DNA from 3 places in the Pseudarthrobacter ribosi genome. Region 2 is predicted to be linked to each of the others. Evidence: predicted binding sites of a transcription regulator. Region 2 holds the regulator's gene; each other region holds the start of a gene.

Region 1 (3,273 bases), on a different contig from region 2:
AAGTCCACCATGCGGCCCTGTCCGTCGGTCAGCCGCCCCTCGTCGAGCACCTGGAGCAGCAGGTTGAACACATCCGGGTAGGCCTTCTCCACTTCGTCGAGCAACACCACGGAGTACGGGTTACGACGGACGCGTTCGGTCAACTGCCCGGCTTCGCCGTAGCCGACATAGCCCGGAGGGGCTCCGACCAGCCGGCTTACGGTGTGCCGTTCGCCGAACTCGCTCATGTCGAAGCGCACCATTGCATTCTCATCCCCGAACAACGACCCGGCCAGCGCCTTGGCGAGTTCGGTCTTGCCCACACCCGTCGGGCCGAGGAACAGGAAGCTGCCGACAGGCCTGTCCGCGTCCCCCATGCCGGTGCGGCTACGCCGGACCGCCTTCGCGATCAGCGTCACGGCGTCGTCCTGCCCGACGATCCGCTGATGCAGTTCCTCCTCGAGCCCGGCCAGGCGTTCCCGGTCGTCTTCTGTGAGCCGGCTGGTTGGGATTCCGGTGGACCGGGAGATGATCCCTGCGATTTCCGCTTCGCTGACGACCGCCTCGGCGCCTTCGGAAGCCTCAGGTGCACTGGAAATCGCAGCGGAGAGCTTCCCGTGCACTGCTTCGATCTCATCCCGCAGCCGCGAGGCCTCTTCATAGCGTTCCGTGGCGGCGGCGTCGTTCTTGGACTTTTCCAGGGTTGCGAGCTGCTCGCGAAGAACAGCCACGTCGGTCTGTGAGCCGAGTCTGATGCTCAGCCGCGCACCTGCCTGGTCGATGAGGTCGATGGCCTTGTCGGGCAGGAAACGGTCCCTCACGTAGCGTGCGGAGAGTTCGACGGCGGCGCGGATCGCCTCGTCGGTGTAGCGGACGCCGTGGTGTTCCTCGTACCGTCCGCGCAGGCCGTCGAGGATCTGTACGGCGTCCTCGATGCTCGGCTCGCCGACCTGTACGGGCTGGAAGCGGCGTTCCAGTGCCGCGTCCTTCTCCACCTTTCGGTATTCGTTCAGGGTGGTGGCGCCGACGAGATGAAGTTCACCGCGGGCCAGGCGCGGCTTCAGGATGTTTCCTGCGTCCATCCCGCCTTCCCCCGCGCCGCCGGCTCCGACGACCGTATGAAGTTCGTCGATGAACAGGATGATTTCCCCGGCGTGTGAACCGACCTCGTCCATCGCCTTGGTCAGGCGCTCCTCGAAGTCACCGCGGTACCGCGTTCCGGCCAACATGGACGGCAGATCCAGGGCAATGACGCGCATGCCGCGGAGCTGTTCGGGCACGGCGCCGGCGATGATCGCCTGGGCCAGCCCTTCGATGATAGCGGTCTTGCCCACGCCGGCTTCCCCGACTAGGACAGGGTTGTTCTTGGTGCGCCGGGCCAGGATCTCGATGGTCTGCTCGATTTCGGCACTCCGGCCGATCACCGGGTCCAGGCCGCCTTCGCGGGCACGTGCCGTGAGGTCGCTGCCGTAGGTGTCCAGGGTCGGGGTGTCAGGCCCGGCGGCAGCTGCCTGCGACAGTCCGGGCTCCGCGCCGGTCGGCGTGGCCCCACGCCGAGCGGACTGCTCGCGCGGACCGGACTGCAGGGACTCCGGCGTCACCCCGGCCGCGGCGAGCACCTGCCCGGCCGGGGCCTCCTGGTTGACGACGAGCGCGAAGAACACGTGTTCGGGATCGATGTAGGTTGAGCCGAATGCCCGGGCAACCTGGTAGGCATCGAGTAGGGCTCGCTGGGCCGACGGCGTCAGGGCCGGCGTCGTTTCCGCCCTGGCGGTTGCCTGCTCCGGGAGCCGCTCCTCGGCCGCCGTGGCGATGGCAGCAGGTTCCGCGCCTGCGTGGCGGATGTAGTCGGCGGCCGGTTCCCTCTCGACCATGACACGCAGGATGTGGAGCGCGTCCACATGGATGTGACCGTGCTGCGCGGCGAACTGTGCGGCACGCGCGAGCACGTCATGGGTGCGCCGGCTCAGCAGCCGGGTGATGTCCATCGGGTGCCCGGGGCCGGCCGCGCGCTGGCCCTGCAGGTAACGGGCAAGGAATTCGTCGAACGAGCCGTGGCCGGACTCCGCCGGCCCAAAAAATTCAGCCATGAAACCTCCGTAAGAGAGTTGAGTGTACTTGACTCAACGTTGGGAAAACGGGTTTATTCCCGGGTGCAGCGGTGGGCAGGGTGCAGACCCGGGGGAATCGGGGCGCCCCGGTGCCTGGACGCTGCTCAGGCTGAGGGGGAACCCCGAGCGAGATCACTTCTGGTCATCGTCTCGGTGGGTTGTTCGGACTAGATCATGCCTACTGGGCCATCTCCACCTGGGTCCTGATCCTGCAGGGGCTAGCTCCTCCCGCGCCATCTGGCGTGGGCTGGAACAACTGACCGGAACACGGGTCGGGCTGGGCCGCTGCAACACCAGCACCCATGCGCACGCGCTGTGGCTTGTGGGAGCCATCACGGTACTGACCTTCCTCATCAAGCCACCGTGGTGGGCAACTGTGGCCCGATGAGCACGTCATTGTCTTGGTGTTCCAGAATCACCGCCCTAGTCGCTCCTATGTACGCAGTCCACCGAGCTGTGCTGGCTGGTCGAGGGGCGGCAGGTGTGGAACCCACGTTACGAAGAAATCGTCGTCGCGCCTGTATCAGCGATCAACTGCCGCCTGATCGGTCCCGGTGGCAACACCCCCTCAGCCTGCAACAGGACCCGGGCTGCGAAAGATGTAACGGTGCACCGCGGGACAGTGGGGGAGGGGACTGGCAGAAGACTCCTTAGGCTGTCAAAGCCTGCCCAGGATACGTTCCCTGGCATCCAATGGGCCGTCAGCGGGCTCCCTGTTGCGTTCGGCGGCGGCGGTTCACGGTGTCGGAAACTGCTACGCCTATGAGGGGAAGAACGGCCCCCATAGCGGCAATGAAGGCCGGGAGGAAAAAGCTCAAATTCGCCAGCACCACCAAGGCTCCGATGCCGACGAGATCAGATGGTTGGCGTTGGCCCAGTACCCGTCGAATAAAAAAGCCCCGGCCGGCAAGGAAGAGAGCCGGGCCACCAAAAAGAAGTAGAACGGTGGCCAGATCGGGGCGGGCGGCCGGATGGCTGATCACGAGCTGATCACCAACCGCCACCAGGATCAGGCCCGCCAGTAACACGACCAAGGTGTTGCCAGCCAAAATGCCGGGCCGGAACTGATCATCGACAGAAGCAAGCTTTTCCTGAATGTCCTGTTCGAGGCCATGGAAGTAGCACCACCAGATCGCGACGCTTCCGGCCAAACAAATGGTCCCGGTCAGAAATATTAAGGGGT
Region 2 (3,273 bases):
GCCTTGAACGCGGCCACGAACTTCGTGTTGGCCGGTGTGTCGAGGGTCTGGTAGTAGTCCCAGGCCGTGAGCTGGCCTTCCACGTTTTCCAGTCCGACGCCGGGAACTTCCTCTTCCGCGATGGATACCGAGACCACCGGCATGGAGTCCGCGGTCAGGCCGACGCTCTTGTACTGCCTGAAGAACGCCACATTGCTGTCGCCGTTGAGCGTGTTGAAGACGGCGTCCGCCTTGGAGTCGCGGACCTTGTTCACGATCGTGGAGAACTCCGTGGAGCCCAGCGGCGCGTACTCCTCGCCCAGGACCTCCATGCCGTGCGCGGCGGCATAGGCCTGGATGATCTTGTTGGCCGTTCGGGGGAAGACGTAGTCGCTGCCCACCAGGAAAATGGATTTGGTGCCCTGCTCGGCCAGGTAGTCCAGAGCCGGGATGATCTGCTGGTTGGTGGTGGCCCCGGTGTAGAAGATGTTCTTGGAGGCTTCCAGGCCCTCGTACTGGACCGGATAGAACAGCAGGGCGTCGTTGGCTTCAAAAACGGGGAGCATGGCTTTGCGACTGGAGGACGTCCAGCCGCCGAAGACCGCTGCCGTACAGTCCTGCTGGATCAGTTTCCCGGCACGTTCGGCGAATTTCGTCGGTTCGCTTGCGCCGTCCTCGCTGATCACCTGAAGCTGTTTGCCCATGACGCCGCCGGCGGCGTTGATTTCCTCCGCGGCCAGGCTCAGCGAATCAAAGACGGTGTTTTCGCTGATGGCCATGGTGCCGGAGAGCGAGTTGATGAAACCGACCTTGACGCTGCTGCCCGAGGTGTCCACGCAGGAGCTGCTGACGCTGGCGGTGGAATTAGCGGAGGCCGGATCCGAAACCTGGCTGCCGCAGCCGGCAAGGGCTGTTGCCATCGCTGCCGCGGCCAGGGGGATTAAAGCGCGCTTAGTTAGTGCAACCCTCATGATTACCTGCTTCTCGCTCCGCGCTGCCTCGCGGCAGCGGCTGGTCTCCAGGGCCCTGACGGGACCCATCGGCCTCAATCTAGGAGCGAATTGTTTCAACAGGCGTGACGCTTCGTTTCCGCACCATTTCGGACCGGGGCTGCTCCCCCGGCCGGGCGTGCGGGAACGGTAAGTTCGCTGTCAAAACGGCGGAAAGTACGGGCAGGAAAGTTAACCTGCAGGAAACTTTCCTGCCGTCATGTTGGCAGGAACGGCGACACATTGGCCGGCAGGCGGCGTCACTCGCCGTTCCGCGGCCTCCACACCACGACGGCCTGGGACCGGGCCCGGGGACGCTTGCCGCGGGCCAGGCTGACGACGTCGCCCGCGGCTCCGGCGGCGAAGATGCGGGACTCCAGGCTGCGGGGGCGACGTTCGAGTTCCTCGCTCAGCTCGGCGACGCGCCGCTGCAGGGCTGCCACCTGGTTCTCCAGCTGCAGGATCCGTTTGATCCCTTCGAGGGAGACGCCCTCCTGCGAGAGCCGCTGCACCTCGCGGAGCATGGTGATGTCCCGCTGCGAATAGCGGCGGGACTTGCCGGGGGCGCGGCTGGGCGAGACGAGGCCCAGCCGGTCGTACTGCCGCAGCGTCTGGGGGTGCATGTCCGCCAGTTCCGCGGCGACGGAGATGACGAAGATCGGCTGCTCGTAGTCGATGGCCATGGCAGGCGTCCGCTCCTAGAGCCGGGCCTTGGCTGCCAGTTCGGCGCGGACGTCCTCGCCGGCGGTGGCCGCGGCGAAGGTCTTGACGGCCTCCTCGGCTTCCTTATTCAGCTTCCGCGGGACGGCGACGTCGATCGTCACCAGCAGGTCCCCGGTGGCCTTGCTGTGCTTGACGCCGCGGCCCTTGACGCGAAGGGTGCGCCCGGACGGTGTGCCGGCCGGGACGCGGACCTTGACCTTGTCGCCGTCGATGGTCGGAACCTCGATGTCGGCGCCCAGGGCGGCCTCCGGGAAGGTGACCGGCACGTGGATGCGCAGGTTGTCGCCGTCGCGGACGTAGAAATCGTGCGGCTTCACCGAGACGGTGACCATGAGGTCCCCGTTTCCGGCGGGACCGTACTGGCCCTTGCCGCGGACACGCACCTTCTGGCCGTCCTTGATGCCGGCCGGGACGCGGACGTCGATGACTTCGCCGTCCGGTTCACGCAGGCCGATGGTGGTTCCGCGGATGGATCCGGCGAAGGAGATGGAGGTCGACGCCGTCCGGTCCGCGCCTTTCTGCGGGGCCCGCTGGAACGACTGTCCGCCGCCGCCGAAGCCGCCGCCCGCTCCGCCGAAGAGGTCGGCGAACTCCGGCGGGATGCCGCCGGACGTGCCGTACCCGCCGGATTGGCGTCCGCCGCCCCCGGTGAACAGACCGCCAAAGAGGTCCTCGAAGCCGGCCCCGCCGGCGCCGCCGCCACCGCCCGGGGCGAACCGGGCACCGCCGCCCATGGCCCGGATGGCGTCATATTGCTGGCGCTCGTCGGCGTCGGAGAGCACGGAGTAGGCCTCGGAGATGTCCTTGAACTTCTTCTCCGAGGCGACATTCCCCGCGTTGGTGTCCGGATGGTGCTGCCGCGCGAGCTTCCGGTAAGCCTTCTTGATGTCGGCGTCGGAAGCGTCCTTGGCGACTCCAAGGATCTTGTAAAAGTCCTTGTCCGCCCAGTCCTGGCTAGCCAATGGCGTTTCCTTTCAAATCTGTGTGCCGAAGTGACAGTTCGCGCCAATGTTTGGTCGAAACATTGGCGCGAACTGTCACCTCGATGGGGTACTGCTACGCCGGAACCGCCACGATAACCTGGGCTGCCCGCAGGACCCGGTCCCCGGACTTGTAGCCGGAGCGCAGGACCTGGCTGACGGTGTCGATGTCGACATCCGGTCCGGGCTGCTGGATGAGGGCCTCGTGGATCGTGGGGTCGAACTCCACGCCGGTCTCATCGATGCGCACCAGGCCGTAGGTCTTCAGCGCGTTCTCCAGCTTGGCGGCGATCGCGGCGAACGGTCCGTCCGTGAGGTCGCCGTGCTGGCGTGCGGCGTCGACGTCGTCCAGTACCGGGAGCAGGGAGTTCAGGACGCCGATAACGGCCATCTCCCCCGCCACGGCACGGTCGCGTTCGACGCGCTTGCGGTAGTTGACGTACTCGGCCTGCAGGCGGCGCAGGTCATTCCTGAGCTCCTCCGCCTCCGCGCCGTCGGCACCCTGGGCCACGGACTCCACGGCCGGCACCTCAACACTGTTGAGGATGTCCTCCGCCTGGGACAGGGCGTCCCCGGAGTCCGTGTCCCCTGCGGCGGCGCGC
Region 3 (3,273 bases), on a different contig from region 2:
CTTGAGGTCTATTTCGTGGTCAAGGCGGCGGCGGTGTCGATCTACCCGGCCTGACGGCGGCCGGAGGTGCCGGGCTCCCCGCGGTCCTTCCGGACAGGGTGCTGGCTGACGATGGACACCCGGTTGAAGGCGTTCATGGCGATCACCAGCCAGCTGATGGCGGAGAACTGCCCGTCCGTGAGGTGTTTCCGGGCGGCAGCGCCCTCGTGCTCGCGGGCCCGGGCGTCCGAGATGTTGGTGATCGCCTCGGCCAGGGTCAGGGCGGCGCGTTCCGTCTCGGTGAAGAGGTTCGTGTCCCGCCAGGCGGGCAGGACGGCCAGGCGCTGCGCGGATTCGCCGTTTTTCACGGCGTCGCCCACGTGCAGGTCCAGGCAGTAGGCGCAGCCGTTGATCTGTGAGATGCGGACATTCAGCAGCTCGATCAGCGTCCGGTCCAGGCCGGCCTCGTCCGCGGCCTCCTTGGCTTTGAGGCCCAGTCCGTTGAGGGCCCGCCAGGCGGCCGGGTGCTCCTTGTCCAGAAAGATGGATCCGGTGGTGTGGTGCTGCGCTGCCGCTTTCTCATCCATGGTCAAAAGACTACCCACGGAAAACTTCAAAAAGGGACGTGACAGTCTTGTCATACGTGTGACAAGATACCTGAACAACTAAATCCCCTGCGGGAGCGGTTCCCTCGACCGCTCCTCGGAGCTGGCCCGCCGACATCGGGCCAGCCCCCATCAAACGACGGTCGGCTCCTTGGGGGAGCCGACCGTCGAATGGGTTAACGGGGCTTAGGTCATCTGGCGGCGGGGAGGCCAGGCCGCGGGCGCGGCGGGGAGGCCAGGCCGCGGGCGCGGCGGGACAGGCCCTGGCTGCGCGGGACATGTCCAGTCCCGCGCCCGGGGAGTGGGCATATTAGGACTATGTCCACCGGTTCGCCTGCACGGAGGGCATGTCCCTTCCCAAACCTGGACCCGCGCCCCCGCGCGGAGGGCATGTCCATTCCTGCGCTCCGGTCCTTGGGCGCATGTCCAGCTCCGGGTCCGGGGAGTGGGCATATTGGGACTATGTCCAGCGGCCCGCCCGCGCGGAGGGCATGTCCCTTCCCAAACCTGGACGCGCGCGCCCGCGCGGAGGGCATGTCCCTTCCCAAACCTGGACGCGCGCGCCCGCGCGGAGGGCATGTCCCTTCCCAAACCTGGACGCGCGCGCCCGCGCGGAGGGCATGTCCCTTCCCAAACCTGGACGCGCGCGCCCGCGCGGAGGGCATGTCCCTTCCCAAACCTGGACCCGCGCCCCGCACAGAGGTCATGTCCCCCCGGGGCGGAGCAGGTTTGCCCCCGGGGGACTCCGGCACTAGACAGCAGTTTCGCCGTCGGCAAACATGGAGTCAAACGGACCCTGTGCAAAGTTGAGCGGAGTAGACTCAACTTTGATATCAGCATGTTCCCGGAAGGAGCTCTCTTTGGACGCCAAATTCACCACCAAGAGCCAGGAGGCTCTTGCGGCAGCCGCCATGAACGCCTCGACGGCAGGCAACCCCCAGCTCGAACCCGCTCATCTGCTCAAGGCACTCATGGACCAGCGCGAGGGGGTGGCCGTGGCGCTCCTCCGCGCCACCGGCACGGATCCGGATTCCGTCAGCGTCCAGGCCAGCGCCGCGATCAAGGCCCTCCCCTCGACCTCCGGCAGTTCGGTGCAGCAGCCGCAGCTGTCCCGCACCGCCCTGCAGGCCATCAAGAACGCCCAGAACGAGGCCGAGCGGCTCGGGGACACGTTTGTCTCCACCGAGCACCTGCTGCTGGGGCTCGCGTCCGGAAGTGACGCCGTCGGCAGGCTGATGCGCGACGCCGGCGCCTCCCACGAGGCCCTCCTGGCCGCCCTCCCGGGTGTCCGCGGCGACCGCAAGGTGGACACCGCCGATCCCGAAAACACCTTCCAGGCCCTGGAGAAGTACGGCACTGACCTCACCGCGATTGCCCGCTCCGGCAAGCTGGACCCCGTGATCGGCCGCGACGCCGAGATCCGCCGCATCATCCAGGTGCTCAGCCGCCGGACCAAGAACAACCCCGTCATCATCGGCGAACCCGGCGTCGGGAAGACCGCCGTCGTCGAGGGCCTCGCCCAGCGGATCGTCGCCGGCGACGTGCCCGAAAGCCTGCGCGGCAAAACCCTGATCGCCCTGGACCTTGCGTCCATGGTGGCCGGCGCCAAGTACCGCGGCGAATTCGAGGAACGGCTCAAGGCCGTCCTGGAGGAAATCAAGGGCTCCGAGGGCCAGATCGTGACCTTCATCGACGAGCTCCATACCGTGGTGGGGGCCGGCGCCACCGGGGACAGCTCCATGGACGCCGGGAACATGCTCAAGCCAATGCTCGCCCGCGGCGAGCTGCGGCTGATCGGCGCCACCACCCTGGACGAGTACCGCGAAAACATCGAGAAGGACCCCGCCCTGGAACGCCGCTTCCAGCAGGTCTACGTCGGGGAGCCGAGCGTGGAGGACACCATCGGCATCCTGCGCGGACTCAAGGAACGCTACGAGGCGCACCACAAGGTCGCCATCGCCGACTCCGCCCTCGTCGCCGCCGCCACCCTCTCCAACCGCTACATCTCCGGCCGCCAGCTCCCGGACAAGGCGATCGACCTCGTCGACGAGGCCGCGTCCCGGCTGCGGATGGAAATCGATTCCGCCCCGGAGGAGATCGACCAGCTGCGCCGTTCCGTGGACCGCCTGACCATGGAGGAACTGGCCCTGGCCAACGAGACCGACCCCGCGTCGGTAGAGCGGCTGGCCGCCCTCCGGGCGGACAAGGCGGACAAGAAAGAGGAACTCGCCGGGCTCAACGCCCGCTGGGAAGCCGAGAAGGCTGGCCTGAACCGCGTCGGCGACCTCAAGGCCCGAATCGACGAACTGCGCTCCGCCGCCGAGAAATTCCAGCGCGAAGGCGACCTCGAGGCCGCCTCCCGGATCCTGTACGGCGAACTCCCCGCCCTGGAGCGGGAACTCAACGAAGCCGCCGAGGCGGAGTCGGCCCGGGTGGCCGGCGGCGGCGCCAAGCAGGAACTCATGGTGGCCGAAGAGGTCACCGCCGACGACATCGCCGAGGTGATTTCCGCCTGGACCGGCATCCCCGCCGGCCGCATGCTGCAGGGCGAAAGCCAGAAGCTGCTGGAGATGGAGCATGTCCTGGGCCAGCGGCTCATCGGCCAGGCCAAGGCCGTCACCGCGGTCTCGGACGCCGTCCGCCGGGCCCGGGCCGGCATCAGCGACCCCAACCGGCCCACCGGCTCCTT

Evidence for each region. The regulator HspR, encoded in region 2, represses chaperone genes until heat shock. The targets are predictions, from matches to a motif close to AAGTTGAGTCNNNNNGACTCAACTT.
Region 1: ACZYZ5_RS00640 (ATP-dependent Clp protease ATP-binding subunit) is a predicted target of HspR. The motif match lies at 2,085-2,109, and genes of this name have one in related genera.
Region 3: clpB (ATP-dependent chaperone ClpB) is a predicted target of HspR. The motif match lies at 1,388-1,412, and genes of this name have one in related genera.

Annotation. Positions count from the first base shown of each region.
Region 1 is NZ_JBVAYZ010000001.1:144,574-147,846, forward strand. It holds gene ACZYZ5_RS00640 (ATP-dependent Clp protease ATP-binding subunit) at 1-2,069, opposite strand, end outside; gene ACZYZ5_RS00645 (low temperature requirement protein A) at 2,792-3,273, opposite strand, start outside.
Region 2 is NZ_JBVAYZ010000014.1:21,626-24,898, forward strand. It holds gene urtA (urea ABC transporter substrate-binding protein) at 1-950, opposite strand, end outside; gene ACZYZ5_RS14080 (heat shock protein transcriptional repressor HspR) at 1,229-1,651, opposite strand; gene ACZYZ5_RS14085 (DnaJ C-terminal domain-containing protein) at 1,667-2,653, opposite strand; gene ACZYZ5_RS14090 (nucleotide exchange factor GrpE) at 2,748-3,273, opposite strand, start outside.
Region 3 is NZ_JBVAYZ010000032.1:38,557-41,829, forward strand. It holds gene ACZYZ5_RS20185 (sulfate/molybdate ABC transporter ATP-binding protein) at 1-54, shown strand, start outside; gene ACZYZ5_RS20190 (carboxymuconolactone decarboxylase family protein) at 42-566, opposite strand; gene clpB (ATP-dependent chaperone ClpB) at 1,445-3,273, shown strand, end outside.